One region of the Pseudomonas sp. B2M1-30 genome, then DNA from elsewhere that is predicted to be linked to it. Evidence: predicted binding sites of a transcription regulator. Region 1 holds the regulator's gene; each other region holds the start of a gene.
The links. The regulator FliA, encoded in region 1, starts transcription of late flagellar genes. The targets are predictions, from matches to a motif close to CTAAAGTTTNNNNNNNNNNNGCCGNTAA.
Positions count from the first base shown of each region.

Region 2: a site for FliA is predicted at 4,864-4,891, ahead of N8H74_RS16360 (methyl-accepting chemotaxis protein). Genes of this name have one in related genera too.
Region 3: a site for FliA is predicted at 6,007-6,034, ahead of flgM (flagellar biosynthesis anti-sigma factor FlgM). Genes of this name have one in related genera too.
Region 4: a site for FliA is predicted at 4,862-4,889, ahead of N8H74_RS24160 (methyl-accepting chemotaxis protein). Genes of this name have one in related genera too.

Region 1 covers NZ_JAOEJT010000011.1:98,283-106,190, reverse strand. Annotated here, with positions in the region: gene N8H74_RS20685 (chemotaxis protein CheA) at 1-1,157, opposite strand, end outside; gene N8H74_RS20680 (protein phosphatase CheZ) at 1,197-1,985, opposite strand; gene N8H74_RS20675 (chemotaxis response regulator CheY) at 2,007-2,378, opposite strand; gene fliA (RNA polymerase sigma factor FliA) at 2,546-3,286, opposite strand; gene fleN (flagellar synthesis regulator FleN) at 3,283-4,113, opposite strand; gene flhF (flagellar biosynthesis protein FlhF) at 4,227-5,570, opposite strand; gene flhA (flagellar biosynthesis protein FlhA) at 5,582-7,711, opposite strand; gene N8H74_RS20650 (hypothetical protein) at 7,899-7,908, opposite strand, start outside.
Region 2 covers NZ_JAOEJT010000007.1:225,694-233,601, forward strand. Annotated here, with positions in the region: gene N8H74_RS16330 (hypothetical protein) at 1-152, shown strand, start outside; gene N8H74_RS16335 (DUF6124 family protein) at 454-882, shown strand; gene rimJ (ribosomal protein S5-alanine N-acetyltransferase) at 1,136-1,723, shown strand; gene N8H74_RS16345 (glycosyltransferase family 39 protein) at 1,793-3,226, shown strand; gene N8H74_RS16350 (phosphatase PAP2 family protein) at 3,177-4,019, opposite strand; gene N8H74_RS16355 (histidine phosphatase family protein) at 4,046-4,717, opposite strand; gene N8H74_RS16360 (methyl-accepting chemotaxis protein) at 4,983-6,902, shown strand; gene N8H74_RS16365 (glyoxalase superfamily protein) at 7,128-7,496, opposite strand; gene N8H74_RS16370 (D-aminoacylase) at 7,614-7,908, opposite strand, start outside.
Region 3 covers NZ_JAOEJT010000005.1:21,436-29,343, forward strand. Annotated here, with positions in the region: gene N8H74_RS11945 (tetratricopeptide repeat-containing response regulator) at 1-624, shown strand, start outside; gene N8H74_RS11950 (HAMP domain-containing sensor histidine kinase) at 621-1,313, shown strand; gene N8H74_RS11955 (glutamine synthetase family protein) at 1,542-2,783, shown strand; gene N8H74_RS11960 (MFS transporter) at 2,853-4,220, shown strand; gene N8H74_RS11965 (flagellar brake protein) at 4,287-5,033, opposite strand; gene N8H74_RS11970 (flagellar protein FlgN) at 5,129-5,596, opposite strand; gene flgM (flagellar biosynthesis anti-sigma factor FlgM) at 5,645-5,971, opposite strand; gene flgA (flagellar basal body P-ring formation chaperone FlgA) at 6,145-6,906, opposite strand; gene N8H74_RS11985 (chemotaxis protein CheV) at 6,988-7,908, shown strand, end outside.
Region 4 covers NZ_JAOEJT010000014.1:176,215-184,122, forward strand. Annotated here, with positions in the region: gene N8H74_RS24140 (PepSY domain-containing protein) at 38-346, shown strand; gene N8H74_RS24145 (PepSY domain-containing protein) at 346-657, shown strand; gene N8H74_RS24150 (response regulator transcription factor) at 661-1,329, shown strand; gene N8H74_RS24155 (ATP-binding protein) at 1,326-2,639, shown strand; gene N8H74_RS24160 (methyl-accepting chemotaxis protein) at 2,674-4,821, opposite strand; gene N8H74_RS24165 (Na+/H+ antiporter NhaC family protein) at 5,116-6,435, shown strand; gene N8H74_RS24170 (methyl-accepting chemotaxis protein) at 6,549-7,908, shown strand, end outside.

The sequences.
Region 1 (7,908 bases):
CGCGCGGTGTCGACCCGCACGGTGGTCTCGGCTTCACTGGCCGGTTTTTCCGGTGGCGGCGAAGCCGGCGCACGGGCAGGTGCCGGTGCGGCAGCGGCGGCCGGTTTTGGCGCTTCGGCTTTTGGCTCGGCGGCTTTCGCGGCCGGCTTCGGCGCAGCGGCCGGAGTCTTGGCGGCAGGTGCGGCGGCAGCAGGCGTGGCGACGGCCGAAGTGCTGCCGGCGGAAACTGGCGCACCGCTAGCGACGTCCGTGAACTTGCCTTTGCCGTGCAGCTGGTCGAGCAGCGATTCGAATTCGTGATCGGTGATCAGATCGCTGCCCGCAGCGGCCGCAGCCGGAGCGGCAGGCGCCGGGGCCGAAGCAATGGCCGACTCCAGCGCTTCGACGGCGAAGTTGCCTTTGCCGTGCAACTGATCGAGCAGGGCTTCGAACTCATCGTCGGTAATGTCGGAGCTGTCGCCCGCTGCCGGCGCCGCAGGAGCGGCCGCCGCCGGGGCCACCGCATCAGCGGCGAACTGACCCTTGCCGTGAAGCTGGTCGAGCAGCGACTCGAACTCGGCATCGGTGATTTCATCGCTGGCCGCTTCATCGGCGCTCTGCACCGGCGCAGCCACGGCCGCCGGAGCCTCGGCTTCAGCCTTGACGGCGCTCAGCGAGTCCAGCAACTGTTCGAATTCGTTATCGGTGATGTCGCCCGAGGCTGCGTCTTCAACGACCAGTTCCTCGATCATCTCGGCCACCGGCGAGGCCACGGCTTCATCAGCCGATTGCGGCTCGGCCAGACGCGACAGCGCCGCCAGCAGTTCCGGTGTTGCAGCGGTGATCGGGCTGCGATCGCGAACTTCGCCGAACATGCTGTTCACCGAGTCCAGCGCTTCGAGTACCACGTCCATCAGTTCTGCATCTACGCGACGCTCACCCTTGCGCAGGATGTCGAACACGTTTTCGGCGATGTGACAGCACTCCACCAGCTCGTTGAGCTGAAGGAAGCCGGCGCCCCCTTTTACAGTGTGGAAACCGCGAAAAATTGCGTTGAGCAGATCCGCGTCATCCGGACGGCTTTCCAGCTCGACCAGTTGCTCGGACAGTTGCTCAAGAATCTCGCCGGCCTCAACCAGGAAATCCTGAAGGATCTCTTCATCGGCGCCGAAGCTCATTAATGGGGTGCTCCTACAGGTCTAAAAACCCAAAAAAACTCAAAATCCAAGGCTGGATAGCAAATCGTCCACATCGTCCTGACCGGACACAACGTCTTCTCGTTTATCGGCATGAATCTGCGGACCTTCACCCTGCGAGAGATGTTTTTGTGGATCTTTTTCAGCAAGCATCGCCGCACGGTCATGTTCGATGCCCGCGAAGCGGTCCACCTGACTGGCCATGAGGACGAGTTTGAGCAGGTTGCTTTCGACTTCGGTGACCAACTGGGTCACACGCTTGATCACCTGACCGGTGAGGTCCTGGTAATCCTGGGCCAGCAGAATGTCGTTCAGGTTGGCCGATACGGCGCGGTTGTCCGCGCTGCTGCGTGCCAGAAAACCGTCGACCCGGCGAGCCAGTTCACGGAACTCTTCGGCACCGACTTCGCGGCGCATGAAACGCCCCCAGTCGGCACTCAACGCCTGGGCTTCGTCAGCCAGGCCATTGACCACCGGCGTGGCGCTCTCCACCAGATCCATGGTGCGGTTGGCGGCGTTCTCGGTCAGCTTGACCACATAGCCCAGGCGTTCGGTCGCATCAGTGATCTGCGACACTTCCTCGGCTTGCGGCATGTGCGGATCGATCTGGAAATTGACGATCGCGCTGTGCAGTTCACGCGTGAGCTTGCCCACTTCCTGGTACAGGCCACGGTCGCGGGTCTGATTGAGCTCATGGATCAGTTGCACGGCTTCGCCGAACTTGCCTTTTTCAAGGCTTTCGACCAGTTCGACCGCGTGTTTTTTCAGAGTCGACTCGAAGTCGCCCTGTGAAGATTCGTTATGCTCCATAGCTCCCCCGGGGCGCGTACATCAGCCGATGCGTTCGAAAATCTTCTCGATCTTTTCTTTCAGTGCCTGAGCTGTGAAAGGTTTGACCACGTAGCCGTTAACGCCGGCCTGGGCCGCTTCGATGATCTGTTCGCGCTTGGCTTCAGCGGTCACCATCAGCACCGGCAGGTGCTTGAGCTTTTCATCGGCGCGCACGTGACGCAGCAGGTCGATGCCGGTCATGCCGGGCATGTTCCAGTCAGTCACCAGAAAGTCGATGCTGCCGCTGTTGAGCACCGGAATGGCGGTGGTGCCATCGTCCGCTTCAACGGTGTTGGTGAACCCCAGATCACGCAGCAGGTTCTTGATGATCCGCCGCATCGTCGAGAAATCGTCAACGATGAGGATTTTCATGTCTTTGTTCAATTCGACCTCCAAGCAGTCTTAAACGCGCCCAGCACCTGGACGCGCCATTTCAATCAATCCGGCAAAGCACTCAAAGACTGTCTGGAGCACAACAGATCGAGACCGGTGCCGTTCACCACCGCACCAGCCTCGTTCGCAGCGTCCCCACACCGCCCTCAGCGCGCTCGCCACTCCCCCAAACGCCCCCGCAAACGGGCCGCGCACTGGCTGTGTAACTGGCTGACCCGCGATTCACTGACGCCCAGGACTTCACCGATTTCCTTGAGGTTCAGCTCTTCGTCGTAGTACAGCGCCAACACCAGTCGCTCACGCTCCGGCAAATTGGCAATCGCGTCCGCCAGCGCGGCCTGGAATCGCTCGTCTTCCAGATCGCGCGACGGCTCCAGATGAGCACTGGCGCCATCCTCGTGCAGACCTTCGTGTTCGCCGTCCTGCAACAGGTCGTCGAAACTGAACAGCCGGCTGCCCAAGGTGTCATTCAAAATCCCGTAGTAATCGTCGAGACTCAATTGGAGTTCGGCCGCAACCTCGTGATCTTTAGCGTCACGGCCGGTTTTAGCTTCAATTGCGCGAATCGCGTCGCTGACCATACGGGTGTTGCGGTGAACCGAGCGTGGCGCCCAGTCCCCCTTGCGCACTTCATCGAGCATCGCGCCACGGATCCGGATGCCCGCGTACGTTTCGAAACTGGCGCCCTTGCTGGCGTCGTATTTGGTCGAGACTTCGAGCAGGCCGATCATCCCGGCCTGGATCAAGTCCTCGACCTGCACACTGGCCGGCAATCGCGCCAGCAAGTGGTAGGCAATGCGTTTGACCAGTGGCGCGTAACGCTCGATCAGCTCGTACTGCGCGTCACGTGCCGACTTCTTGTAGTAGTTCATACCGCTGGCGGTCATAGCACTGGCCCTGCCGTTTGCTGCACGAGGCGCTCGACGAAAAATTCGAGGTGCCCACGCGGGTTGGCGGGCAGCGGCCAGGTGTCGACCTTCTGGGCGATGGCCTTGAACGCCAGCGCGCACTTGGAACGCGGGAAGGCTTCATAGACCGCACGCTGTTTCTGCACCGCCTTGCGCACGCTTTCGTCGTAAGGCACCGCGCCCACGTATTGTAGGGCGACGTCAAGGAAGCGATCAGTGACCTTGGTCAACTTGGCGAACAGATTGCGCCCTTCCTGCGGGCTCTGCGCCATGTTGGCGAGGACGCGGAAGCGGTTCATGCCGTAGTCGCGGTTGAGCAGTTTGATCAGCGCGTAGGCGTCGGTGATGGACGTCGGTTCGTCGCAGACCACCAGCAGCACTTCCTGGGCGGCGCGGACAAAACTGACCACCGAGTCACCGATACCCGCAGCGGTGTCGATCACCAGCACGTCGAGGTTGTCACCGATATCGCTGAAGGCCTGGATCAGACCGGCATGCTGCGCCGGGCTCAGGTGAACCATGCTCTGGGTGCCGGAAGCGGCCGGCACGATGCGGATCCCGCCCGGCCCCTGCAACAGCACGTCGCGCAGCTCGCAGCGGCCTTCGATCACGTCGGCCAGTGTGCGTTTTGGCGTAAGCCCCAGCAGAACGTCGACGTTCGCCAGCCCCAGATCGGCGTCCAGCAGCATGACCCGACGGCCAAGCTCTGCCAGCGCCAGAGACAAGTTCACTGACACGTTAGTCTTGCCGACGCCACCTTTGCCGCCGGTCACCGCGATCACCTGTACGGGATGCATGCTGCCCATGTTATTTCTTTACCTTGTCTTGCATAGACGGAGGCCACATTACTGGCTGCGCGTTCACAACCGGAACAATGCGTGGCAAGCCATCGATGTAGGTACAAAAACTGTTCATTACCTCAGCCAACCTGCTTGGTCGGGCTGTGGTAGATATCAGCGAACATGTCAGCCATGGCTTCTTCGCTGGGTTCTTCCTGCATTTGCACGCTGACGGCGCGGCTGACCAGTTGATGACGGCGCGGCAGATGCAGATCATCCGGAATGCGCGGGCCATCGGTCAGGTAGGCGACCGGCAGTTCATGGCTGATCGCCAGGCTCAACACCTCGCCCAGACTGGCCGTTTCATCCAGTTTAGTCAGGATGCACCCGGCGAGCCCGCAACGCTTGTAACTGTGATAAGCGGCGGTTAGAACCTGTTTCTGGCTGGTGGTTGCCAGCACCAGATAATTTTTCGAGCGGATGCCGCGACCGGCCAGGCTTTCCAGTTGCATGCGCAGGGCCGGGTCGCTGGCCTGCAGGCCGGCGGTGTCGATCAGCACCACGCGCTTGCGCAGCAGCGGATCCAGCGCCTGCACCAGGGACTGGCCCGGGTCGACGTGGGTCACCGACACATTGAGGATCCGCCCCAGCGTCTTCAACTGCTCCTGGGCACCGATGCGGAAGCTGTCCATGCTCACCAGCGCAATGTTCTGCGCGCCGTACTTGAGCACGTAGCGAGCGGCCAGCTTGGCCAGCGTGGTGGTCTTGCCCATGCCGGCCGGGCCGACCATGGCAATCACCCCGCCGTCTTCCAGCGGCTCGACTTCCGGAACAGAGATCATCCGCGCCAAGTGCGCGAGCAACATGCGCCAGGCCTGACGCGGCTCTTCGATATCGCTGATCATCGCCAGCAGATCACGGGACAGCGGGCCGGACAGGCCGATCCGTTGCAGGCGACGGTAAAGATTGGCCTGGGCCGGACGGCTGCCTTGCAGCTGGTTCCAGGCCAGGGTGCCGAGCTGCACTTCCATCAGTTCGCGCAGGCTGTTGAGTTCGAACCGCATCGAGTCCAGCGCACGCGGATCGACACCGGCAGCGGCCGGGGCAGGCGCCACCGGGGCCGGGCGATTCGGCGCGGCGTAGGTCGGCTCGGTCAGCGGTTCGGCAGCGGTCAGCGGCAGGCCGGCCGTCAGCGGCAGCCCGGAGAACAACTGGCGATTGGTGCTGCCGTCGGCTTCGCCACGCAGGCTCAGCTCGGCCTGGGCGGTGACGATGCGCGACTGGGTCTTGCGCAGCTCGTCTTCGAGTTCCATGTTCGGCACCCGTGGCGCCAGCGCCGACAGTTTGTAATCCAGCGCCGCCGTCAGCTCGACGCCGCCGGCAATGCGGCGGTTGCCAATGATGGCGGCATCAGCGCCCAGCTCATCACGAACCAGCTTCATGGCCTGACGCATATCGGCGGCGAAAAAACGCTTAACTTGCATAAACCACTACCTCAGCCGTTGGGCCCTACTGTCGCAACGATGGTCACTTGCTTGTTGTCCGGAATTTCCTGGTAGGCCAGCACATGCAGTCCGGGGACGGCGAGGCGGCCAAAACGCGAGAGCATCGCGCGTACCGGGCCTGCTACCAACAGGATCACCGGCTGACCTTGCATTTCCTGACGCTGCGCCGCTTCGATGAGCGAACGTTGCAGCTTCTCGGCCATGCTTGGCTCCAGCAGAACGCCCTCTTCCGAGCCTTGTCCTGCCTTCTGCAGACTATTGAGCAATATTTGTTCCAACCTTGGCTCCAAGGTGATCACAGGCAGCTCGGACTCAGTACCTACAATGCTTTGGACGATGGCGCGGGATACGCCAACCCGCACGGCAGCCACCAGCGCGGCGGTATCTTGACTCTTGGCGGCGTTGTTGGCGATGGCTTCGGCGATGCTGCGGATATCGCGCACCGGCACATGTTCGGCCAGCAGCGCCTGCAGAACCTTGAGCAGTTGCGACAGCGAAACCACCCCCGGCACCAACTCTTCGGCCAGTTTCGGCGAACCCTTGGCCAGCAATTGCATCAGTTGCTGCACTTCTTCGTGGCCGATCAGCTCGCTGGAGTGCTTGTACAGAATCTGGTTCAAGTGGGTGGCGACCACGGTACTGGCATCGACCACGGTATAACCCAGCGATTGCGCCTGGGCACGCTGGCTGATTTCGATCCACACCGCTTCCAGGCCGAAAGCCGGATCCTTGGCGTTGATGCCGTTGAGCGAGCCGTAGACCTGACCGGGGTTGATCGCCAGTTCGCGGTCCGGGTAGATCTCGGCTTCGGCGAGGATCACGCCCATCAGGGTCAGGCGATAAGCGCTCGGTGCCAGATCCAGGTTGTCGCGAATGTGGACGGTCGGCATCAGGAAGCCCAGGTCCTGGGACAGCTTCTTGCGCACGCCCTTGATCCGCGCCAGCAGTTGCCCGCCCTGGTTGCGGTCCACCAGCGGAATCAGGCGATAGCCGACCTCCAGGCCGATCATGTCGATCGGAGTCACGTCGTCCCAGCCCAGCTCCTTGGTTTCCAGGGCGCGGGCCGGCGACGGCAGCAGCTCCTGTTGACGCTTGACCTCCTGCAACGCCTGCACCTTGTCGGCGTTCTGCTTTTTCCAGAACAGGTACGCGCCGCCGGCGGCCAGGGCGGCCATGGTCAGGAACGAAAAGTGCGGCATGCCCGGCACCAGGCCCATGACCGCCATCAGTCCGGCGGCCACGGCCAGCGCTTTGGGCGAGGCGAACATCTGGCGGTTGATCTGCTTGCCCATGTCTTCCGAACCGGAAGCACGGGTCACCATGATCGCCGCAGCAGTGGAGAGCAGCAGTGATGGCAATTGCGCCACCAAACCGTCACCGATAGTCAGCAGCGCGTAAACCTTGCCCGCGTCGGCGAAGGTCATGTTGTGCTGGAAGATACCGACGGCCATGCCGCCGATCAGGTTGATGAACAGGATCAGCAGGCCGGCGATGGCGTCACCGCGCACGAACTTGCTGGCACCGTCCATGGAACCGTAGAACTCGGCTTCCTGGGCGACCTCCTGACGGCGGGCCTTGGCCTGGGCCTGGTCGATCAGGCCGGCGTTGAGGTCGGCGTCGATCGCCATTTGCTTGCCGGGCATCGCATCGAGGGTGAAGCGCGCGCTCACCTCGGAAATCCGCCCGGCACCCTTGGTGACCACGACGAAGTTGATGATCATCAGGATCGCGAAGACCACGATACCGACCACGTAGTTACCGCCGATCACCACCTCACCGAAGGCCTGGATCACCTTACCGGCGGCGGCGTGGCCGTCCTGACCGTGGAGCATCACCACCCGTGTCGACGCCACGTTCAGCGCCAGTCGCAACAGCGTCGCCACCAGCAGGATCGTCGGGAACACCGCAAAATCCAGCGGCCGCAGGGCGTACACGCAGACCAGCAGCACCACGATCGACAGGGCGATGTTGAAGGTGAAGAACACGTCGAGCAGGAACGGCGGCACCGGCAGCATCATCATGGCCAGCATGACCAGCAGCAACAGCGGCACGCCCAGATTGCCGCGACTGAGTTCGGCAATGTTCGAGCGAGCACTGTTGATTAACTGAGAGCGATCCACCGGTTTTCCCCGTTCCTTTAAAGCAAACTTTTGACGCCCGAAGCAGGCGCACGGCGGCTACTGCAAAAAGCCTTCCAACTTTTGCACAGGATTGAAACAGAGGGGTTTATCGGGATTTTTGCGCAAGGATTGCGTCAGTGAAAACGGGCCTGCCGACACTCTCGCAAACAGGCCCGTGGCGGGCAGATCAACCGGCG
Region 2 (7,908 bases), on a different contig from region 1:
CAGGGGATGATCAGCCAGAACAATCAGCACCGATGGACTTAAATTCAGGCCCGACCGATGATTTCCCTCACGCTCAAACCGACAATCCTTCACCTGTGGTGAAAATCAGTTCCCCAAAGAGAAAAACGTTCAGGTTACCCAGCGCTCGCTGACCAAAAGCCTGGGGCAGCGACATACAACGTTTGGCATTCCAAATGGCATTCCAGACAAAAAATAAAACCGATCTTTTTATTAATAAACAACAAGTTACGTTACCTTTTCAGATTACCCCGGCCCACCAAATCCTCCACAACAAAGCCCGCCAAGTGCGGGCTTTGTTGCATCTGGCATTCCCCTCCCCGCTTCAAACCCACGTCCTAGGAAATTTCCCTCAACACGTATCGACTTCCATGAACTGGTGGCACTCGTTTCGCAAAGTTAATCTCCTGTCTTCGCTGCACGCCGGTGAACGGCATGGATCATGCCGAAGCGCAGGGATCACCCATTACATGGAGCAATGTCATGAAGAAAGACGACCCGAATGCTGTCGAGAGCCCGACGATTTCTGAATCGAAAGCGCTGACGATTACCGAACGCTCGAGGGTTGCCGAGCGGCCGGAGAAGGTTCGCCGGCGTCATGCCCAGCTCGTTCCGGTGAGTAAGATTTTCAGCGTTCGTCCCGATGCCGACTTGCTCACGTTGATGGCTCACGCTTCGCAGAATCTGGCCTCGCTCAGTGTCATGACCCTGGATCTGGTCAACGATCCACAAGGCCCGCAGCGCAGCCGGGCCGTGGCGATTCATCAATTGACCGGGTTGACGGAGATGCTGGTCAGCAGTGCCTTGATCAAGCTCGATCCGTCGCAATCCGCCGAAGAAGAAAAACCGTTCCGGTGTCACTGAGTCGCCGGGCTTCGTTGGCTCGACAACATTGCGATGAACCCAAGGTCTGGCGACATGAACTTTTCTTCACTCCCCCCGCTTCGCCAAACCTGTAAAGTCCGCTCGCTCATTCAAGAAACTACGGTTCGCCCGCACTCTCCTGCGGGCTTTTTTTTGTCCGCGAAAAACACGCTCCCCCGCGAGAGGGGTTCAGGTTTGTGTTTTCTTCGCGACCGGGCAATCCTGTCGTTACCCCCACGACCAGGAGCACCCGATGCCGCTGCTGACCCTGCCCTGCCAACGCCTGACGCTCGCGGTGCTGTCCCCGGATCAGGCCGCGCTGGAGAGCGATTTCTACCGGCGCAATCAGCGCCATCTCGCGCCGTGGTCACCGATCCGTACCACCGATTATTTCTCCACCGAACAGATCCGCCGACGCCTCGAAGTGCAGGCCAGTGCGTTCGAAGCCTCGCTGGCCGTGCATTTCGCGATACTGACCCTCGACGGCCAGCAGATGATCGGCGCCTGCAATTTCAGCGGGATCATTCGCGGGGCGTTTCAGGCGTGTTATCTGGGGTATCACATCGACGAGACACGGCAGGGCGAGGGGTTGATGCAGGAAGCGCTGGAAGCCGCCATCGCATACATGTTCGACACCCAGAACCTGCACCGGATCATGGCCAATTACATTCCCGGCAACGAGCGCAGCGCCCGTTTGCTCGAGCGCCTCGGGTTCGAACGCGAGGGCTATGCCAAGGCGTATCTGAACATCGCCGGGCGCTGGCAGGATCATGTGCTGACCGCGCTGGTCAATGCCGCCTTCGAGGCGCCGGAGCAGCGCTGGTCGCGTTGTCTCGCGTGACGTTCACAAATTGTTAAGGAATGGCCGCGTAAGCTGGGTTTCCCGCTCCCTTCCGGTTGCCTGAAACCTATGTCGCGTTCCGCCTCTTCGCTGTTTCTGCTCGCCGCCCTGCTGTTTTTCTTCGCCTTGGGCAACCATCAGTTGCAAGGCTCCACCGAGGCCCGGGTCGCGGGCATCGCGATGGAGATGCATCTGGACAATGACTGGGTAACGCCGCGTCTGTTCGGCGAGCCGTTCCTGGAAAAACCGCCGCTGAGCCTGTGGCTGGATGCTGGCGCCATGCGCCTGTTCGGGGTGTCGCCATGGGCGGTGCGCCTGGCGTCGGCAGCGGCCGGGCTGCTCAGCGTGATGTTGCTGTATGGCATGCTGCGTCGTTTCGAGCGACCGAAGGCCGTCGCCTGGACGGCGGGGATTCTGCTGGCGACCATGGCCAGCTACTGGAGCAACGTGCGCGGCGTCGGTGAAGATGCGTTGCTGGCGCTCGGGGTCAGCATGGCGTTGCTGGCCTTTTTCCAGTCGCAGCGCGCCTCGACGCCCGGCAGCAGTTTGCTGTTCATCGCAGGGATTGCCATCGCCACCCTGAGCAAAGGCGTCCTGGGTCTGGCGATGCCTGGCGTGGTGATTTTCGCTTACCTGCTGGCGGACAACCTGCTCGACCGGCGTCTGAAGATCAGCGCCTGGTTGCGTCCTGGATGGTTGACCGTGGTTGGCCTGATCCCGCTGCTGATCTGGCTCGCGGTGTTGTATCAGCGCGGTGGCATGCCGGCCGTCAGTGAGGTGTTGCTGACCAACAGCGTCGGACGTTTCAGTGGATCGTTCGTCGAGGCCGGGCATTACGAGCCCTTCTACTATTACCTCGCCAAACTGCCGCAAGCCTTTTTGCCGTGGAACATCCTCGTGTACCTGGGGCTGTGGCATTTTCGCAAGGAGCTGCGGGCCAATCGCTACCTGCTGTTTTTCAGCCTGTGGATCGTTGCGCAATTCGTCATGCTGACCCTGGCCTCAAGCAAACGCACGGTGTACCTGATGTCGATGACCCCGGCGGCGGCCGTGATCGCGGCTGAGTATGCCAGGGTGCTGTTCGACAGATTGAAGGGGCGTGAAAACGGCTGGATCGGCTGGATCGCCCGTCATCGCCAGGCCCTGAGCGTGAGCGTGCTGACGCTGGTGATCGGCAGCTACCTGGTTGCTGCTCTGTGGGCCTTGCCCCGTGCGGATCGCGAACTGTCGTTCCTGCCGCTGACCACCGAGATTCAGACCCTGCAAGCCAGCGGCCATCAGGTGGCGCTGTTTCAGGCCAATGAACGGGTGGGCGGCGCCAGCGTGTTCTACACCCAAAGCGTGCTCAAGGGGCTGGATACCGATGCGCAGCTTCGGGACTTTCTCGGTGCCTCTTCGTTGAACGTGGCGGTGATGTCCGGAGATCAACCGCCAGTGGCGCCGCTGAAGGTGCTCAAGACAATGATGGTGGGGCGGCAGGCGTATTACTTTGTAGGCCTGTGAATGCAGGCGCGTGCTTCTGGCGTACCGGCAACGCCAGTCGCGCCTGCCCGTAGAACGCCAGGGCTGTCAGCAAACAGGTCAGCCAGACGAAGATTCCGGCCCAGAACGTGTGGGACATGTAGTGCCAGCCTTGCAGGACACGTGTCGTGCCGTAGACCAGACCGAGCAGCAGTGAGCCGTACATCACTGCCCCGGAGAAGCGCCACTGGTAACGCCGCGCCACAAAGTACAGTGCCAGCATGGTGAATCCACCGGAGGCATGGCCGCCCGGCCAGCAACGGCCTTCACCGGCGTCATGGAACCACTGGAAATTGCTGAACCAGTCGATGTGTTCCATTTTGCCGCCGTACAGGGTGGTTTCGATCGGGCAATACACGCTGGTGTGCGCCTTCAGGAAGTGAATCACCCCGGTACACAGCGCAAACGCGACCACCACGAACAGAAAGTCACGACGGTGAGCGGTGGTGAATCTCAGGATCGGCGCCACCTTGCTGCGCTCCAGAAAAACACCGAGGCGCGGGCGTTTGGCGGTGTTGAGCAACGGCCAGACAAACGACAGCACCGCACCGATGACCGCCACCTCCCCCGTCCAGTTCGGCACGATCCGCGCCCATTTGTGGGTGAATTGCTCGAAGAGATGGCTCTTTTCGATCGGGAACACCTGGGTCAGCGGGTCGAAGAGCATATTGCTGAAGGCGATGTCGAGATGGGTCATGTCGAACATCACAAACACCAGTGCCGCGCAGGCCAGAGGAATACCGAAGTTGAGCAAATAGAAACGACTGGGCGACATGGCGGGTCCTGAGTTGGGGAAAACATTCATTCTGTGGTCACCGAACGCCAGTCCGAGGCTTCGATAAGGCCGAGTATTTTCGGGGCCGTCGGGGTGGCGGCGGAGATGAACAGCGAAGCGCCGTAACCTGGCGTCGAGGTCGATGCCTTGAGATCTTTCTCCAGTTGCGCCATGCATTCGCTGTGGGTCACCAGAATCAGATTGCGTCCCGCGACCTTGTGCGCGAGCGCCTGCTGCAACATCCGGCCCTTGCAACTGATCAGCCAGTCTTCACCGGTGCCGGCCTTGTTGAACATATAGCCGGCGGTCTGCACCGTGCGCAGCATCGGGCTGTTGTAGATATCGGCCTGGTCCAGGCCAAGCTGTTCGAACTGCGCGCCGACGCCGACCGCGACACTGCGCGAACGGTCGGTAATGCCGTCGTTGCCAGCCAGACACGGCGCTTTGGAATGGTCGCAACGCTCGACGTGGCGCACCAGCACGATCATGTCGCCCTTGGCCCACCCCGCCGCCAGGGCCCGGGCACCGGCCACATTGCCATGGGCCAGGTCTGGCACCGAGGCAGGCGCCAGCAGCCACAGGGTCAGGGGGATGACCAGCAGCGATGCTGCCAGCACCACCAGGGTATTTCGATAACGGGCCAGACCGCTCAGATCAATCGAGCGTTTCAGGCCGAACAGACTCAGTCTCAATTCCACATCAGGCCGCCTCACCGGCATGCACCACGCTTCTCAGGATGCGGCGAGGGTAAAGACGCGAGCGTGGGCAGGCAGTGAAACCCGTGTGAAAAAAGTCTTGGCGGCTGCCCGGAAAACCCTGTTACAGAATCAATCCGACAAAATCCTTTCAGCTCTCGGGTTTGCAGCCGATACAGACCTGCTTACACCCTTGCTGGCTCAAAAAAACAACAAATCTTCCAGCCTAACTGACGATCAAGGAACACAACGTTCTGGAGGAATTGTGATGAATAGCTGGTTCGGTAACATCAGCGTGAACCTCAAATTGGGGCTGGGCTTCGGTCTTGTCCTGGCCCTGACCTGTATTCTCGCCCTGACCGGCTGGACCAGCCTCGGCGGTCTGATCGACCGCAGCAACTGGATGAGCGACATCACCCAGCTCAATGCCGGTCTGACCAAGCTGCGCGTGGTGCGTCTGCAATACATGCTGACCAATGGTGATGAAACCGCCGCGCAGAACGTGCAGACCACACTCGAAGGTTTCGCCGCACAGCAGCAGGCGCTGATCGAGAAATTCAAGAGCCCGGAAAACGTCAAACTGCTCAAGCAGCAGGCCGCGACCATCGCCGAGTATCAGACCTCGCTGAACAAAATGCGCAACGCCTACCGCACCGGCAACAGCGCGCGCGACACCATGGGCGCCAATGCCGAGACCGCATACAACCAGATCGAAGCGATCAGCGCCCGCGTGCAGCAGATGCCACTGAGCGATCAGCGCTTCGAACAGTTCCAGGCCATCACCACCGCCAAGGAAGCGTTCATCCTGGCGCGCTACGAAGTGCGCGGCTACACCGCCACCGCCAACGCCGATACCGAGCAGAAAGCCGTCGGCCAACTGGACGTGGCCATCGCCAGCCTCAAGCAGTTGAACGTGCACTTTGCCGACAGCCAGCAGGACGCCCTGCGTTCTCTGGAAACCGCGCTGATCAACTACCGCAGCGCCTTGCAGGCGTTCAAGACCGCCAACAGCGAAGCGGTGCAGGCGCGCAAGGAAATGACCGACCAGGGCAACCTGATCGTCTCCCTCAGCGAACAGCTGTATCAGATCCAGCTCGACCGCCGTGACATCGAAAGTGCCCAGGCTCGCACCCTGCAATTGATCAGTACCCTGCTGGCGCTGCTGGTCGGCGTGATTGCCGCCGTGGTCATCACCCGGCAGATCACCCGTCCGCTGCAAGAAACCCTGACCGTGGTCGAGCGCATCGCCGGCGGCGACCTGACCCACAACGTCACCGTCACCCGCCGTGACGAACTCGGCGTGCTGCAACAAGGCATCGGGCGCATGGGCGTGACCCTGCGTGACTTGATCAGCGGCATCCGCGACGGCGTCACCCAGATCGCCAGCGCCGCCGAAGAGTTGTCGGCCGTGACCGAGCAGACCAGCGCCGGGGTCAACAGCCAGAAAGTCGAGACCGATCAGGTCGCCACCGCCATGCACGAGATGACCGCCACCGTGCAGGAAGTCGCGCGCAACGCCGAGGAAGCCTCGCAAGCCGCTGCCGCCGCTGACGGCGAAGCCCGTGAAGGCGATAAAGTGGTGAACGAAGCCATCGCGCAGATCGAGCGTCTGGCCAGCGAAGTGGTGCGTTCCACCGAAGCCATGAGCGTGCTGCAACAGGAAAGCGACAAGATCGGCAGCGTGATGGACGTGATCAAGGCCGTGGCCGAGCAAACCAACCTGCTGGCCCTCAACGCCGCCATCGAAGCCGCCCGTGCCGGTGAAGCCGGTCGTGGTTTCGCCGTGGTCGCCGACGAGGTCCGTGGCCTGGCTCAGCGTACGCAGAAATCCACCGAGGAAATCGAAGGCCTGGTGGCCGGTCTGCAGAACGGCACTCAGCAAGTCTCGGCGGTGATGAACAACAGCCGCGCCCTGACCGACAGCAGCGTCGCCCTGACCCGCAAGGCCGGCTCGTCCCTGGAAAACATCACCCGCACGGTGTCGAACATCCAGTCGATGAACCAGCAGATCGCCGCTGCCGCCGAACAGCAAAGCGCCGTGGCCGAGGAAATCAGCCGCAGCATCATCAACGTGCGCGACGTCTCGGAGCAGACCGCTGCGGCCAGCGACGAGACGGCCGCGTCGAGCGTTGAACTGGCGCGCCTGGGTGGTCAGTTGCAGACCATGGTCAGCCACTTCCGAGTTTGACACTGCGTCAGCACTGACGAAAAAGCCCGCTGCCAGACCGCAATGGTTTGGCAGCGGGCTTTTTTATTTGGCTTGCGACTTTTCCCCTCACCCCAGCCTCTCCCGGAGGGAGAGGGAGCCGATTGGTGCGCTGTTCAAAATCCAAGTTCGACTCGGTAGCTCATGTCGACTCAGCCCTCCCAGACACTCGATCAGTCCCCTGGTCACGGTGAGGGGCTTGCGGGGTCAGACGCTGATCGCGTTGGTGAACACCAGCCGATTGCCAAACGGATCAGTCACCGTCATGTCCTGGCTGCCCCACGGCATTGCCTGAATCTGCGGGCGGGCGAATGGGTATTCGCTGGCGATCAACTGCTGCTGGAACGCTTCCAGTTCATCGGTCTCGATCCGCAGGGCCGAGCCCGGTGTCGCATCGCCGTGGTGTTCGGACAGATGCAGCACGCACTCGCCCCGCGAGACTTGCAGGTACAGCGGGAAATTCGCCTCGAAACGGTGTTGCCAGTCGATCTTGAAACCGAGGAAATCGACGTAGAACGCTACCGCCTTGGCCTCATCGAAAATCCGCAGGATCGGGGTGGTTTTACCGAAGCTCATGGGGTGCTCCCTGACTGGTTGGCCCCACAGTCTAGATGGGGTGGATGTCAGCAATTCGGCTTGGCGCAGGCTTTCTTTAATTGCAATGTGCCACCACTGTGACGCATTGCTCGAAACTCAGCGAAAGCTGTCGCGCAAATCCCCTTGCCGCGCCAGAAACCGCCCTTCCCGGCGACCATTGGCCTGTCCATCTTGATAACTCAACACGCCATTGACCCACACCCCGTCAATCCCCTGCGCCGCCCGCTGCGGGTCGTTGAAGTCCGCTACGTCGCGCACGGTCGCCGGATCGAACAACACCAGATCCGCCCAGTGTCCTTCACGGATCTCGCCTCTGTCCTTCAAACCAAAGCGCGCGGCCGACAGACCGGTCATCTTGTGTACAGCGGTATGCAGCGGAAACAGGCCGATG
Region 3 (7,908 bases), on a different contig from region 1:
CGGCTGGAGATCAACACCACCCTCAGCGCGGTGGCCAAGGAAAACCCGACCGACCCCGGCCTGCAGATTCGCGCGCGCCTGATGAAGGCCACCAGTCTGCTGCTCAATGATGCCGAAACCGCCGACAAGCTCACCGAACAGGCGCTGCTGCGCCTCGACGGCATGGAGCAGTTCATGAGTCCGGAAGCGGCATTGCTGGTCGCCAAGCAATTGCAGATGCTCGGCCAGGCCGAGGCCGGTACGTCGATGCTCAAGAGCTGTGCGGAAATCTACGGCGATGACCCGGCGGTGATGAAAGACATCGCCAAGCTCACCGATGACCCGGCTATCCTCAGTTCGAGCAACGCTGCCGCCGATCTCAACCGGCAGGGTGTGCGGGTGTACAAGACCGGCAATCTGGTGGAGGCCCGCGAGGTGTTCCGCAAGGCGCTGAAGATGCAACCGAAGAACATCAGTATTGCGCTGAACATGGCGCAATCGCTGCTGCACGGCACCGACACCAGTGTGCCCTCGGCGGAGCTGGAAGAATGTCGGGCCTGCCTGAAAACGGTCGGCCTGATGCCCGACACCGACGCGCGTTATCCGCGTTATCAGAAGCTGAAAAGCAAGGCGTTTGGCGAATGAACCAAGACGAGCAGGCACTGGATTTCTCCACGGTGATCGCCTCCACCGTGCATGACATGAAGAACTCCCTGGCGATGCTGACCCAGGCCCACAGCCAATGGCTCGCACGCCTGCCCGAAGCGCAGCGCGAAGGCGCGGAGCAGGGCGTGATCGACTTCGAGTTCGCCCATCTCAACGGCATGCTGGTGCAGTTGCTCGGGCTGTATAAGCTCGGCGTGAACCAGATGCCGCTGCAGCCGGCCTATCACGAGCTGGACGACTTCATCGAGGCACAACTGGCGGCGCATCAAGAGGTGTTCGCCAGTCGCGGGATCATTGCCACTTATGAAGTCGATCCGCTGAGTCCGCTGGGTTTCTTCGACCGTGAACTGATCGCCTCGGTGCTGGGCAATTGCATCAACAACGCGATCCGTTATGCCCGCGAATCGCTGCTGATCACTGTCAGCGACGAAGCCGGGCAGTTGGTGCTGAGCATCAACGATGATGGCGACGGTTATCCGGCGGACATGCTCGAGCGGCAGTCCGAATACATGCAGGGCATCAATCACAGCAGCGGCAGCACCGGGCTGGGCCTGTACTTCGCGGGGCGTATCGCGGCGCTGCATCAGCGCAACGGCATTGGCGGGCGTACCGAGATCCGCAATGGCGGGCCGTTGGGCGGCGGTGTGTTCAGTCTCTACCTGCCCTGACGCTGTCTGCGTATAAGTCGTTCGTGTCGTTTGGGTTTTTGTTTGGCGCGGCTTGAATTTCCGCGCGGCTGATGCCTATGTTGTCGGGTCGCCGTTCGCGGCTCGCACAATAACAAGGATTGCGTCATGACAACCGATGGCCAGCGTTCACTCGCGCAGCGATTGACGGGCATTGATGAGATTGAATGTGTCACGCCGGATTTGAACGGCGTGCCACGGGGCAAGGTGATGACCGCCGAGGGTTTCCTCGAAGGTCGGCGTTTGCAGTTGGCCCGGGGGGTGCTGCTGCAATGCATCATGGGCGGCTATCCTGCCGCGAAATTCTACGGCAGCGATGACGGCGATCTGGCACTGGTGGCCGATCCTGCGCAGATTCATCCGCTGCCCTGGGCCGACGAGCCACGCGCCCTGGCGATCTGTGACGCCGACGAACTGACCGGCGAAAGCTCGAACCTGTCGACACGCGGTCAGCTCAAGAAAGTCATCGCCCGCTACGCCGCCCGAGGCCTGGCGCCGGTGGTGGCGACCGAGCTGGAATTCTTTGTCTTCGCCCCGAACACCGATCCGACCCAGCCGTTCCAGCCGCCAGTGGGCCGCGACGGTCGCCGCGAGGACGGTCACTCGGCATTCAGCGTCAGTTCCAATAGCGGGCTGCGGCCGTTCTTCAGTGAAGTCTATAAATGCATGGCGGCCCTGGGCCTGCCGCGCGACACCTTCATGCACGAAATGGGCGTCAGCCAGTTCGAGATCAACCTGCTGCACGGTGATCCGCTGTTGCTGGCCGACCAGACCTTTCTGTTCAAGCACCTGCTCAAGGAGGTCGCGCTCAAGCATGGCCTGACCGTGGTGTGCATGGCCAAGCCGCTGGCGCACACGCCGGGCAGTTCGATGCACATCCACCAGAGCATCGTCGAAATCGGCAGTGGCAAGAACGTATTCAACGATGCGCACGGTCAACCGACTGCGATGTTCCGCCATTTCATCGGCGGGCAGCAGGCGGGCATGGCGGACTTCACCGCGTTGTTTGCGCCGAACGTCAACTCCTACCAGCGCCTGTGTCATCCGTTCGCGTCGCCGAACAACGCGTGCTGGTCCCACGACAACCGGGCGGCGGGGCTGCGCATTCCGGCCAGTTCGCCGGTCGCGCGTCGGGTCGAGAACCGCTTGCCGGGCGCCGATGCCAACCCGTATCTGGCGATTGCCGCGAGCCTTGCGGCCGGCCTGTACGGCATCGAGCATCAACTGGAGCCGAGCGAGCCGATCCAGGGCGAGTTCGACGTGCCGGACAACCTTTCGTTGCCGTGTACCTTGCACGCGGCGATCGAGCGTCTGAAGCGCAGCCCGTTGGCCAAGGAACTGTTCGGCGCCGAGTTCATCGAAGGCTACATCGCTTCGAAAACCATGGAACTGACCAGTTTCTTTGACGAAATCACTCCCTGGGAGCGTCGTGTTCTAGCCGCCCAGGCCTGACGAACCGTTGCCGTCGGGCTATCGTTGCGGTAGCCCGATACTGATTGCAAGGAGCCGCTCGGAGCGCTGATGCACAAGATCTGGAAATCCTTTCGAGCGTTGTATTTCGCCTCGCTGATGATGTTGATCGGCTCGGGCCTGTTGAGCACTTATCTGGCATTGCGCCTGGCGGCCGATCACGTCGACGGACTGTGGGTCGGTGCGTTGATGGCGGCCAACTATTTCGGCCTGGTGCTGGGCGGCAAGATCGGCCATCGGCTGATCGCCCGGGTCGGGCACATCCGCGCCTATTCGGCCTGTGCCGGGATCGTCGGCGCGGCGGTGCTCGGTCATGGTCTGGTGGACTGGCTGCCGGCATGGCTGGTGCTGCGGACCATCGTCGGCCTCGGCATGATGTGCCAGTACATGGTGATCGAGAGCTGGCTCAACGAGCAGGCTGACGCCAACCAGCGCGGCATGGTGTTCAGCGGCTACATGATCGCTTCGTATCTGGGGCTGGTGCTGGGTCAATTGATTCTGGTCATGCACCCGGGTCTGGGCCTGGAGCTGCTGATGCTGGTCGCGCTGTGCTTCGCGTTGTGTCTGGTGCCGGTGGCGCTGACCCGGCGGATTCACCCGGCACCGCTGCATCCGGCGCCGATGGAGCCGCGGTTTTTCATCAAGCGGGTGCCGCAGTCGTTGAGTACGGTGCTGGGCGCGGGTCTGATCATCGGTTCGTTCTACGGTCTGGCGCCGTTGTATGCCTCGCAGCAGGGGCTGTCCACCGAGCAGGTCGGTCTGTTCATGGGAACCTGCATTTTTGCCGGGTTGCTGGTGCAGTGGCCGTTGGGCTGGTTGTCCGACCGCTATGATCGGGCGGTGCTGATTCGCAGCTTTGCCGGGATTCTGGCCGTGGCGGCGTTGCCGTTGGCGATTCTGCCGAAGGTGCCGCTGGAGGTGCTGTTTGGTGTCGGCTTCCTGTGTTCGCTGGTGCAGTTCTGCCTGTATCCGCTGGCGGTGGCGTTCTCCAACGACCATGTCGAGGGTGATCGGCGGGTATCGCTGACGGCGATGCTGCTGGTGACTTACGGCGTCGGCGCAAGTATCGGGCCGCTGGCCGCTGGCGTTCTGATGAAGCTGTTCGGCAGTCAGAGCCTGTATGCGTTCTTCACCTTTTTCGCGCTGGTGCTGGTGTGGCGAATCCGGCCGAAAGCCGTGACCAATCTGCATCAGGTCGATGATGCGCCATTGCATCACGTGGCGATGCCGGACAGCATGTCCAGTTCGCCGCTGGTGGCGGCGCTCGATCCTCGGGTCGACGAGCAGGTGGTGCAGGAGCAGATGCAGACCACGGTGACTGAACCGGCACCTGAGCCGGAGCCGTCGGTGGAGCCTGAGGTTGAAGCTGACAAAGACAAACCGGCACCTGACATCAGTGACGCCAGGCCTTTTCCCTGAAAAGCACCGGGCATAAAAAACGGGCAGTCACCGCAAGTGACTGCCCGTTTTTTTATGGCGCGGCGATCAGAAGTCGTCTTTATCGAAGCGACGTGCCTCGCGCTGCAACTGATAAACGAAGCGTTCGACGTTGCGTGCGGCCTGGCCGCTGATGTTGTGGAAGCGCAGGCCGGCGAAGGTGATGTTGAGTTTTTCTTCGAAGTGCAGGTAACGCAGTTCGACCGATGTCGGTTGATTGCCGAACAGCGGCGGGGCGATCAGGCGATCGTAGACCTGACCCAGTTGCAGGCGGCCGGTGATGTCACCTTCGAAGCGCAGTTTGCAGCCGGTGGCGGAAATATCCAGCAGCTTGCCGCCAATCGGCGCCTTGAGTTTTTCGCCGCCCAGTTCGACGTTGACCAGATCGGTCAGCTTCAGCGCGGCGCGGAAGGCATTGCGGCGCTGGTGGTAAACCACTTCGGTCGGCAGTTCGCCGGTGTAGAAGCGGTCGCCGGTGGTTTCTTCGATGTTCAGCGTGCCCGTGCATTCCCAGGCGATACGCACGCCGTCATGGAAGCCTTCAACCTTGAACGGTTCGCCCGCGAGCAGGAAGCGCTCGCCGTCGCGCGGGATCATTTCATCCAGGGCGATGGTGGCGGTGTCACGATCCACTTTGATCAGATAGCTCTGAAAGCGCTGGCTGCGTTCGTGGAAGGTGATGACCAGCGGGTCGTGGCTTTCTTGCAACTGGCGCAGGTTGCTGGAGATTTCCAGAGGTGTGGTAAGCACCTTTGGTGGCTGCGGAGCATCATCCGCGCTGAGGACGTTGGACACGTTGAATCAATCTCCAGACAAAATTTGACTACGGCTGGCCAGTATTTTGCCAGCATGTTTCATGCGTTGATAGGGCGCAAGCATAGAAGAAACAATCACGCCTGGCTGAGCGCGCGCGGTTTCTGCAGTTTGGAGAAGGTGCCACTGGCATCGTAGAGCGCAGGAGGCTCGCCGCCGGTGAGGATTTTCAGCTGATTGGCCGTCGCAGCCTGCTGAATCACGATCGACTGGCCGTTCTTGACGTTGGCCGCCTGGCACTGGGCAATCAGGTCGGTGAGCACGTCGCTCTGGGCCAGCAACTGGTCGCCGATGCTCGACTGGCTGGCCAGTTGCTCCAGGCCCTGACGATTGATCGGCAGGTTGAGGCTGGCGAGGACTTCGCTGCGTTTGCGGCCGCGCTGCTCCAACTGAATGATCAGCGCCTGTTTGCGTGCCAGGATGTCTTCGAGTTGCGGCATGTCACGACCGTGCAAGGCGAGGGATTCGACTTGCAGCAACTCCAGCAGTTGTTGAGCTGGAGCAAAATCGTCGGTGATCAGTTGCAATAAAGTAGTGTCGTGCATGGCTGGCCTTGGGTTTTAAGCGTCCAAAAGCCTGGCGCAGACCGGGGCCTAGCGCTGGGCTTCGAAGTTGAGCAGTTTGCTGGCTACACGGTTGCTGTCGACTTTATAGCTGCCATCGGCAATCGCTGCTTTCAACTCGGCCACGCGGGCTTTGTCGACGGCAGGCTGATCGCGCAGCTTGTCAGTGACCTTCTGCAACTGTTGAGCCTCATTGCTGAGGTGTACCGATTCCCCGCTTTTTGCGGCACTGGCCTGTTCGGCCGGGGTATTCAGCGGCGCGGAAGTGCCGGTTTCGGCGGTTTCCTTAGGCGTGCTGGTACGTGTACTGCCCGTAAGTGACGAGGAGCTGTTCAAACGGCTGAAATCGATGACCATGATAAAAACCTCTGGGTATTTGGACGCTTGCCATGTTTTCGGCCATACCCGATAAAACTTTAGGCTCATTTATCAATGAGCTTGCGCGCGTCAGCGCTCGCTGCAGATGAGCCACAGTTTAGGGAACGACGCAGGCCGGCGCCAGTTTTCTGCAGGGCCTCTGTCCACGTCGTTCACATAGCCACTTCCACCTGGCCCGGCGCGGTGACTTGCGCCTTGATGACCCGTTGGGAGTTAAGGTTTTTCACGCGAATCTGTTCCTTCAAACCGCCGTTGGCAAGGGCTTCTCCCGGCATCCGCACGGCCAGTGTGCCGCTGCGCGCGGTGATGACCACCTGATCGCCCTTGCGCACGACTTCCGCCTGTTCCAGATGCACCAGGGTAATCACCTGGTCGGCGACCGTTGGTCGGGTCAATTTTTGTCCGATCGCCTGATCCACCGACGTCAGGAATCCCTGATTGATCTGGCTGACGTCGCGTTCACGCAAGGTCACGTCCTGAGGCTCGATGATGCCGGCGCGCTTGAGCGGACGAGTGGTCGTCACAATCTCGCGAAACAGCCGGACTTGAGCGGGCACGAACACCGTCCAGGGCGAGGCGCCGTCGCATCTGACCTTGACCGTCACCCGGCCCAGAGGACGTGCCGGACTCTCCAGGGTCGCTGTCAATTCCTTGTCGCACATAGGCATGCGCATGCGTGGATCGAGTTGGTTCACCTCGATTTCATAGCGACCTTCCGTTTGACTGGTAGCCAGATAGTCTTCTACGGTGAATTCAAGAAAGCCCTGAGTGACGCCGATAAGCATGTCAGGCAAGGTAACCGCATCAGCAACGGCAGGGCTGCCCGGGTAGAAAATGCAAACGGCCGACACCGCGCAAAGCCATCTGCGGGCTGGGGATGTCAGGCGTCGGAAAAATGTCGTTTGAGTGTTCATACGAGTTAAAAAGCAAGCGCCGTGCCGTTTAGCAATGAATGTGCGTCGCAACAACACTTGGCGTTGGGTAGGAGTCTGGGCATGGCTGGTGTAATGGATTCGGTGAACCAGCGCACGCAACTGGTAGGGCAGAATCGCCTGGAGCTGCTGTTGTTCCGTCTCGACGGCCAGCAGCTCTACGGGATCAACGTGTTCAAGGTTCGGGAAGTGCTGCAATGCCCGCAACTGACGTTGATGCCCAAGTCCAGTCCTGTCGTGTGCGGGGTGGCGAATATCCGGGGGGCGACCATTCCGATCCTTGATCTGGCAATGGCGACCGGCTCCGGTGCTTTGAAAGACAAGAACAATCCGTTCGTGATCATCACGGAATACAACACCAAGACCCAGGGTTTCCTGGTGCGCTCGGTGGAACGCATCGTCAACATGAACTGGGAAGAGATCCATCCGCCGCCCAAGGGCACCGGGCGCGACCACTACCTGACCGCTGTGACTCGGGTGGACAATCAGTTAGTCGAAATCATCGACGTCGAGAAGGTGCTGGCGGAAGTCGCGCCGACGCCGGAAGCGATTTCGGTCGGCGTGGTGGATGTCGAGACCCAGAGCAAGGCATTGTCATTGCGGGTGCTGACGGTCGATGACTCGTCGGTGGCGCGCAAGCAGGTGACGCGTTGCCTGCAGACGGTGGGTGTCGAAGTGGTGGCGCTGAACGACGGCCGGCAAGCGCTGGATTACCTGCGCAAACTGGTCGACGAGGGCAAGAAGCCGGAAGAAGAGTTCCTGATGATGATTTCCGACATCGAGATGCCGGAGATGGACGGGTACACCCTGACGGCCGAGATCCGCAGCGATCCTCGCATGCAAAAGCTTCATATCATCCTGCATACTTCGTTGTCGGGTGTGTTCAACCAGGCGATGGTCAAGAAAGTCGGTGCCGATGACTTCCTGGCCAAATTCCGTCCTGATGACCTGGCATCCCGGGTAGTCGACCGGATCAAAGCAGCA
Region 4 (7,908 bases), on a different contig from region 1:
CCGGCCGTAGCGACACATAAAAATACGGAGACACCCCATGAAATCCCTGACTGCCCTGTCCATCGCCTCGATCATCGGTCTGACCGCCAGCCTCGCTCACGCCCGTGATCTTGGCCCCGACGAAGCCCTGCGCCTGCGCGACGCTGGTACTATCCAGTCTTTCGAGCAGCTCAATGCCACGGCGCTGGCCCGGCATCCGGGTGCGACGATCACCGACACCGAGCTGGAAGAGAAGTACGGCAAGTACCTCTACCAGATTGATCTGCGCGATCGTCAGGGTGTCGAGTGGGATCTGGAATTGGACGCGGTCAGCGGGCAGGTGCTCAAGGATCATCAGGATACGTAATGAAGGTTAATGCTCGCGCCTGCAGTCGGACTGCGTTGGCGCTTCTGTTTTTCTGCTCGCTGGTGGCGGCGCGCGACCTGGATCAGGACGAGGCCCTGCGTCTGCGTCAGCAGGGTGCGATTCTGCCGCTGGAGCAACTGCTCAAACAGGCGCTGGACCGCTATCCCGGCGCCAAACTGCTGGAGGCGGAGCTGGAAGAAAAGCACGACGTCTACATTTATGAGGTCGAGCTGCTGACGGTCGAAGGCGTGGTGCGCGAACTCGATCTGGAGGCCGCCACCGGCCGTTTACTCAAAGACAAGGAAGATTGACCGATGCGTTTGCTTCTGGTGGAAGACCATGTCCCGCTGGCCGACGAACTGATGGCCGGCCTGCAGCGTCAGGGTTACGCGGTGGACTGGCTGGCGGACGGGCGCGATGCGGTCTATCAGGGCAGCAGCGAGCCTTATGACCTGATCGTCCTCGACCTCGGCCTGCCCGGTGTGCCGGGGCTGGAGGTATTGGCGCAATGGCGCGCCGCCGGGCTGGCGACGCCGGTGCTGATTCTCACCGCGCGCGACTCCTGGGCCGAGCGCATCGAAGGCCTGAAGGCCGGTGCCGACGACTACCTGACCAAACCTTTTCACCCGGAAGAACTGCACCTGCGGATTCAGTCGCTGTTGCGCCGCTCCAAGGGCCAGGCCAATCAACCGACGCTCAAGGCTGCCGGTCTGCATCTGGATGAGGGGCGCCAGTGCGTCGTGCGCGACGGCGCGGACATTCAACTGACCGCCGCCGAATTTCGCCTGTTGCGCTATTTCATGCTGCACCCGGAACAGATCCTGTCGAAAAGTCACCTCGCCGAACACCTCTACGACGGTGAGACCGAGCGCGATTCCAACGTGCTCGAAGTCCACGTCAATCACCTGCGCCGCAAGCTCGGGCGCAGTGTGATCGAAACCCGTCGGGGCCAGGGTTACCGGTTCGGCGGGCAGACTTCGTGAGGTCGATCCAGCGCCGCTTGAGCCTGGGGCTGGTCAGCGTGATGGTGATCGTCGGTCTGGTGCTGGCGCAAACCAGTCTGTGGCTGTTCGAAATGGGTTTGCAGCGCTACCTCGAGGCAGGCCTGCGCAATGACAGCGAAAGCCTGCTGGTGGCGCTGGTCCGTGGCCCCCAGGGCCTGCAACTGGACGAGCGCCATTTGTCACCGGCCTATCAGCGGCCGTTTTCCGGGCATTATTTCCGTATCGATTTTGCCGAGAGCCACTGGCGCTCCCGTTCGTTGTGGGATCAGGACTTGCCGCTGCTCGACCATCCCGGCCTGCACAGCAACCTGCAATTAGGCCCGGACGGCCAGCAGTTGCTGGTGCTGCGTTCGGATTATCGGCGGCTCGGGCAGTCGATCTCGATCAGTGTGGCGCAGGACTACACGCCGGTGCGCGAGAGTTTCCAGCGCATGCGCCAGATCGGCTTGGGGCTGGGGCTGGCCGGCCTGTTGCTGATCCTGTTGCTGCAACGCGTCACCGTGCGCCGGGCGTTGCGTCCACTGGAAAAGGCTCGCGAGCAGATCGCGCAATTGCAACAGGGCCAGCGTTCGCAACTCGACGAGCAAGTGCCGGCGGAACTGGAGCCGCTGGTGGCGCAGATCAACCATTTGCTGGCGCACACCGAGGACAGCCTCAAGCGTTCGCGCAATGCGCTGGGCAACCTCGGGCATGCGCTGAAAACGCCGTTGGCGGTGTTGCTGAGCCTGGCGTCGAGCGAGCGGCTTGATTCTCATCCCGAGCTGCGCAGGATCCTCAAGGAACAACTGGAGCAGGTGCAACAGCGGCTCAATCGCGAACTCAACCGCGCGCGGCTGTCCGGCGATGCGCTGCCGGGGGCGCTGTTTGATTGCGACGCGGAGCTGCCGGGATTGCTCGCGACGTTGAACATGATCCATGGCGAGCACCTGGCGCTGAGCCATGTGGCGCCGCCGGGGCTGCAACTGCCGTGGGACCGCGAAGACCTGCTGGAACTGCTCGGCAACCTGCTGGACAACGCCTGCAAATGGGCGGATGCCGAGGTGCGCTTGAGTGTGACCGAGACGGCGCAAGGCTTTACCCTGAGCGTGGAAGATGACGGGCCGGGGATTCCCGAGGAGCAGCGAGCGCAGGTGTTCAGCCGGGGAGCGCGCCTGGATGAGCAGACTGACGGGCACGGGCTGGGGCTGGGGATTGTGCGGGATATCGTGGCGACGTGGGGCGGGGTTCTGGTGTTGGGCGAAAGCGAGTGGGGCGGGCTGAAGGTGGAGATCCAGCTGCCCCGGCGCTGAACCCGAAAGCCCCCTCACACCCGCCAATCGTGAATCAGACCCGGAACTGATCCATCAGGCTCTGCTGCTGATTCGCCAGGCTGTTGAGCGACTGGCTCACCCGCGCCGACTCATTGGCCTGACCCGACAGCGATTCGGTCACGTCGCGAATGGTCGCCACGTTGTTGTTGATCTCCTCGGCCACCGCGCTCTGTTCCTCGGCGGCGCTGGCGATCTGCAGGTTCATATCGCTGATCACCGTCACCGCATCGCCGATCTGGCGCAGGGCGGTCACCGCCTGGCCGACCTGCTCCACGCTGCCCTGGGCCTGGCGATGGCTGTTGCCCATCGAACCGACCACATCCTGAGTGCCGCTCTGCAACTGTTCGATCACCTGGCGGGTTTCTTCCACCGACTCCTGAGTGCGGCGGGCGAGGTTACGCACCTCATCGGCGACCACCGCAAAACCGCGTCCGGCTTCACCGGCGCGGGCGGCTTCGATGGCGGCGTTCAGGGCCAGCAGGTTGGTCTGCTCGGCGATGGCGCGGATGGTTTCCAGCACCGTGCCGATCTTCTCGCTGTTGGCGGCCAGGCCTTCGACCTGCACCATCGCCGCGCTCATGTCGGCGGCCAGGGTGTCGATGCTGTGGGTCGTGCGATCGATCACGGTCAGGCCCTGGCGGGTCGCGCGGTCGGCGTCCTTGGCGGCTTCGGCGGCTTGCGCGGCGCTGCGGGCGACGTCCTGGGCGGTGGCGCTCATTTCGTGGGACGCGGTGGCGACCTGATCGACCTGGCGGTATTGCTGCTCCATGCCGGCGCTGGTCTGGCTGGCGATGGCCGAGGACTGGTCGGCGGTGTTGCGTGCGTCCTGCACCGAGCGCTTCACCTCGGCGATGATCGGTTGCAGCTTGTCGAGGAAACGATTGAACCAGCCGGCCAGTTGACCGAGTTCGTCCTGCTTGTCGTAGGCCAGGCGCCGGGTCAGGTCACCTTCACCGCTGGCGATGTCTTCGAGCATGTGCGCCACGCCGAGGATCGGTCTGGTCACGCTGCGCGCCATCAGCCACACCAGCAGCAGGCCGAGCAGGGCGGCGAGGACGCCGAGGCTCAATTCGATCAGGGTGCCGGACGTGTTGCTGGCATCCAGTTGCTGCTTGAGCGCTTCGGCGCGGCTGACCAGGACTTTTTCCGGGACATCAAGCAACACGCCCCAGGACGGCCCGCCGGGAATCGGCTGGAACGGCGACAGCACTTTCAACTGGCCATCGCTGTGCAGGCTGCTGACGCTGCTGCCGGCTTTCAGACGTTGCAGCAGCTCGCTGCCGCTGATCTTGTCCACGGCATCCAGACGCTGGCTGAGTTTGCTGGCGTCCGGGCTGTAACCGGCGAGCAGGCCGACCGGGCTGATGATGCTGACGGCGGTCTGGCCGTCATACAGCTTCTTGCTGGCGCCCTGACTGATGGCCTGCAGGCTGTTGAGGTTGATGTCCACCGACAGCGAGGCGATGACTTTGCCGTTGACGGTCAGCGGGAACACGATGCTGGTCATCAGCACGTTCTGGCCGTCGATCACATAGAAGTAAGGTTCGATCACGCAAGGTTTGAGCGTGGTGCGCGGGCAGGTGAACCAGGCGTTGGCGGCCTGACCGCTGGGGCCGGTGCTGGTGTCGGCCATGTCGCTTTCCGGCAGTGCCATCGAGGTGACCTTGCCCGGCGTCGGTTGCGACCAGTACAGGGCGAAGCGGCCCTTGTCGTTGCTGCCCAGCTCGGCCTGGCCGGCGAACAGCTCATCCTTGCCGTCCAGCGCATTGGCTTCGAACACCAGCGACAGACCGAGCAGATCCGGGTTGGCTTGCAGCGCCGACTTGACCTGACGGGTCATGTCTTCACGCAGATCGAAGGCATCGAGGAAGCGTTTCTCGGCCTGTTCGCGCAGGAACAGCACCTGACGCGAGAAGCCGTGGCCGTACTGGTAGGCATCCATGAACTGCTGGCGAATGCCGGCCGCCTGCACTTCGCCCTGGGACTCGATGCGCGCCTGGGCCGACTCGGTGAGCATCTCCATGCTCGATGCCTTCACCAGCTCGGAACTGTGCTCCATGCGATACAGCGAAAGACCCACCAGTAGGGTCACGATGCCGGCCAGGCAGAGCCCGGCGAGCAGGGTGATTTTCCATTGGATGGAAAGTTGTCTGAGCGACATGGAGACGTCCTTATTCGATAAATATCTGAGACTTTGCACTGTAACGGCCGCGTTTGCGCTTTCTTTATGTTCGAAGCACAAGATGACGAATTGACGCACGTTTGTGACGTCTTCACCGATTGTTACATTGTGATTCGGCCGGTCACTTTGACACCGCCGCCACTCTGCGGCACAGTGCGCGCCCTTCTAATAAGACCCTCTATGCAAATCCGCTGACGGCCCTCGGGCGCTGTCGGGCGGACTCATCCTGTCTGGCGGTGAATTGCTCCATCGCAGTGTTTTTGAGGTAGTGAAATGAATGCAGTCATAGCTGCGGTCGGCGTCATGCTGATCCTCAGTCTATCCCGCGTGCACGTGGTGATCGCCTTGATCGTCGGCGCACTGGTCGGCGGCCTGACCGGAGGCCTGGGCATCGATGCCACGCTCAAGGCGTTCAACAGTGGCCTGGGCGGCGGGGCGACCGTGGCGTTGTCCTACGCCTTGCTCGGCGCTTTCGCCGTGGCGATTGCCAAATCCGGCCTGGCCCACGCCCTGGCCGACAAGGCCCTGGCGATGGTCGACCGGCAGCATTCGAGCGGTGGTGGCAGCGTCAAGTGGCTGCTCATCGGCCTGCTGTGGGTGGTGGCCATCGCGTCGCAGAACATCCTGCCGATTCACATTGCGTTCATTCCGCTGCTGGTGCCGCCGCTTCTCTATGTACTGACCAAGCTGCAACTGGATCGCCGGCTGATCGCCTGCGTCATGACCTTCGGCCTGATCACCCCGTACATGGTGTTCCCGGTAGGGTTCGGCAACATCTTTCTCAATCAGATTCTGTTGGCCAACGTCAGCAAGGCCGGGGTCGATATCAGTCAGATCAACGTCATGCACGCGATGGCCATTCCGGCGATGGGCATGGTGTTCGGCCTGTTGCTGGCAGTGTTCTTCAGCTACCGCAAGAAACGCGTCTACGACCTGGAAAAGATCGAGCAGGTGGAGCAGGTCAGTGTCGCCTACAACCCGAGGACCATCGGCATCGCCGGCCTGGCGATCGCGGCGGCGTTCATTATTCAGTTGCTGCTGGACTCGATGATTATCGGTGCGCTGGCCGGGTTTCTGATCTTCTCGGCCTCGGGGATCGTCAAGTGGCGCGAAACCGATGACCTGTTCACCGAAGGCATGAAGATGATGGCGATGATCGGCTTCATCATGATCTCCGCCTCGGGTTTCGCCGAAGTGCTCAAGGCCACCGGTGAGGTGCGCTCGCTGGTGGAAAGCGCGGCGGCGTGGATCGATCACAGCCAGGCGATTGGTGCGCTGCTGATGTTGTTGGTGGGATTGATGGTGACGATCGGCATCGGTTCGTCGTTCTCCACTGTGCCGATCCTCGCGGCGATCTTCGTGCCGCTGTGCGTGCAACTGGGCTTCAGCCCGATGGCGATTGTCTGCATCGTCGGCACCGCAGGCGCGTTGGGCGACACCGGCTCGCCAGCCTCGGACTCGACCCTCGGCCCGACCTCCGGTCTGAACATCGACGGCCAGCATCACCATATCTGGGACACCGTGGTGCCGACCTTCCTGCACTACAACCTGCCGTTGCTGGCGGCGGGCTGGGTGGCGGCGATGGTGCTCTAGACCTCAGCCCCTCGCTTTTGTGGGAGCAGACACAAACCCCCGGGCTCAACTTTTGGATTGGCGTGCCGTTAAAGCCTTTAACCACGCCAATAAAACCAAAAGAGTGAGCCCCCATGCGCCTGAGTCTCAAGGCTAAAGTCCTGTCCCTTGCCGTCCTTCCGGTGTTGCTCTTTGCGCTGGTGATCAGCCTGACCACGCTGTTCATCCTTCAGGAACAGGCGCACAAGGAGGTCGAGCAGACCCGTGAGCGTCTGCTGGGCGACGCCAAGGCCACCCTGCAAAGTTACGTCGCCGTGGCGATGACCACGATCAAGCCTCTGTACGATGCCGCCGCTCCCGGCGACGTCGCAGCGCGGGCGCAAGTGATCAAGCTGCTGTCGGGCATCAAGTACGGCAAGGACGGCTACTTCTTCGGCTACGACTCCGAGACCGTGCGCCTGTTCAAGGCCAACGACCCCGACGGCGTGGGCAAGAGCTTCAAGGACAATCGCGATCCGAATGGCGTCTACGTCAACCGCGACCTGGTGAAGGTGGCGAAGGACGGCACTCACTACCTGCAATACAGCTCGCCGCTGCCGGGCAATGCGCAGGTGCTGGTGCCGAAACTCGGCTACACCGAATACCTGGCGAAGTGGGACATGGCCGTGGGTACGTCGGTCAACCTCGACGGCATCGAAGCGCAAGTGGCGCTGGTTGAGGCCCAGGTGCAGGAACGCATGCAAGGCGTGGTGTTGAGCATCGTTGGCGTGGCCGTGGTGGTGCTGTTGGTGATTGCGGCGGCGGGGCTGCTGCTGGCCAATACCATCCTGCGTCCTTTGCATCTGATGAAAGCCAATCTCGACGACATTGCGGCGGGCGAGGGCGATCTGACCCGACGCCTGGCTATCACCAGCCAGGACGAACTCGGCGACCTGGCCGGTTCGTTCAACCGTTTCGTCGACAAGATCCATGGTCTGGTGCGCCAGATCAGCGAGATGACCACGCAACTGACCGGACTGGTGACGCAGGTCTCGGATCAGGCCCAGCGCTCCGACCAGGCCATGGAACGCCAGCGCCACGAGACCGATCAGGTGGCAACGGCGATCAACGAGATGTCGGCCGCCGCCCAGGAAGTGGCGAAAAGTGCGCAAAACGCGGCAGTCGCCGCACGCCAGACCGATGAAGAGGGCCAGGCGGCCAAGCGCGTGGTGGCCGGCAGCATTCAGCAGATTCATGCGCTGGTGGACGACATTCGCAACAGCGGCGTGTCCCTCGACAGCCTGCAGCAGGATGTGTCGTCGATTGTCGGTGTGCTCGGGGTGATCCGTTCGATCGCCGAGCAGACCAACCTGCTGGCGCTGAACGCCGCGATCGAAGCGGCGCGGGCCGGTGAGGCCGGGCGTGGTTTTGCCGTGGTGGCCGATGAGGTGCGGGCGCTGGCCAGTCGGACGCAGATCAGCACCCAGGAAATCCAGGGCATGATCGATCGGTTGC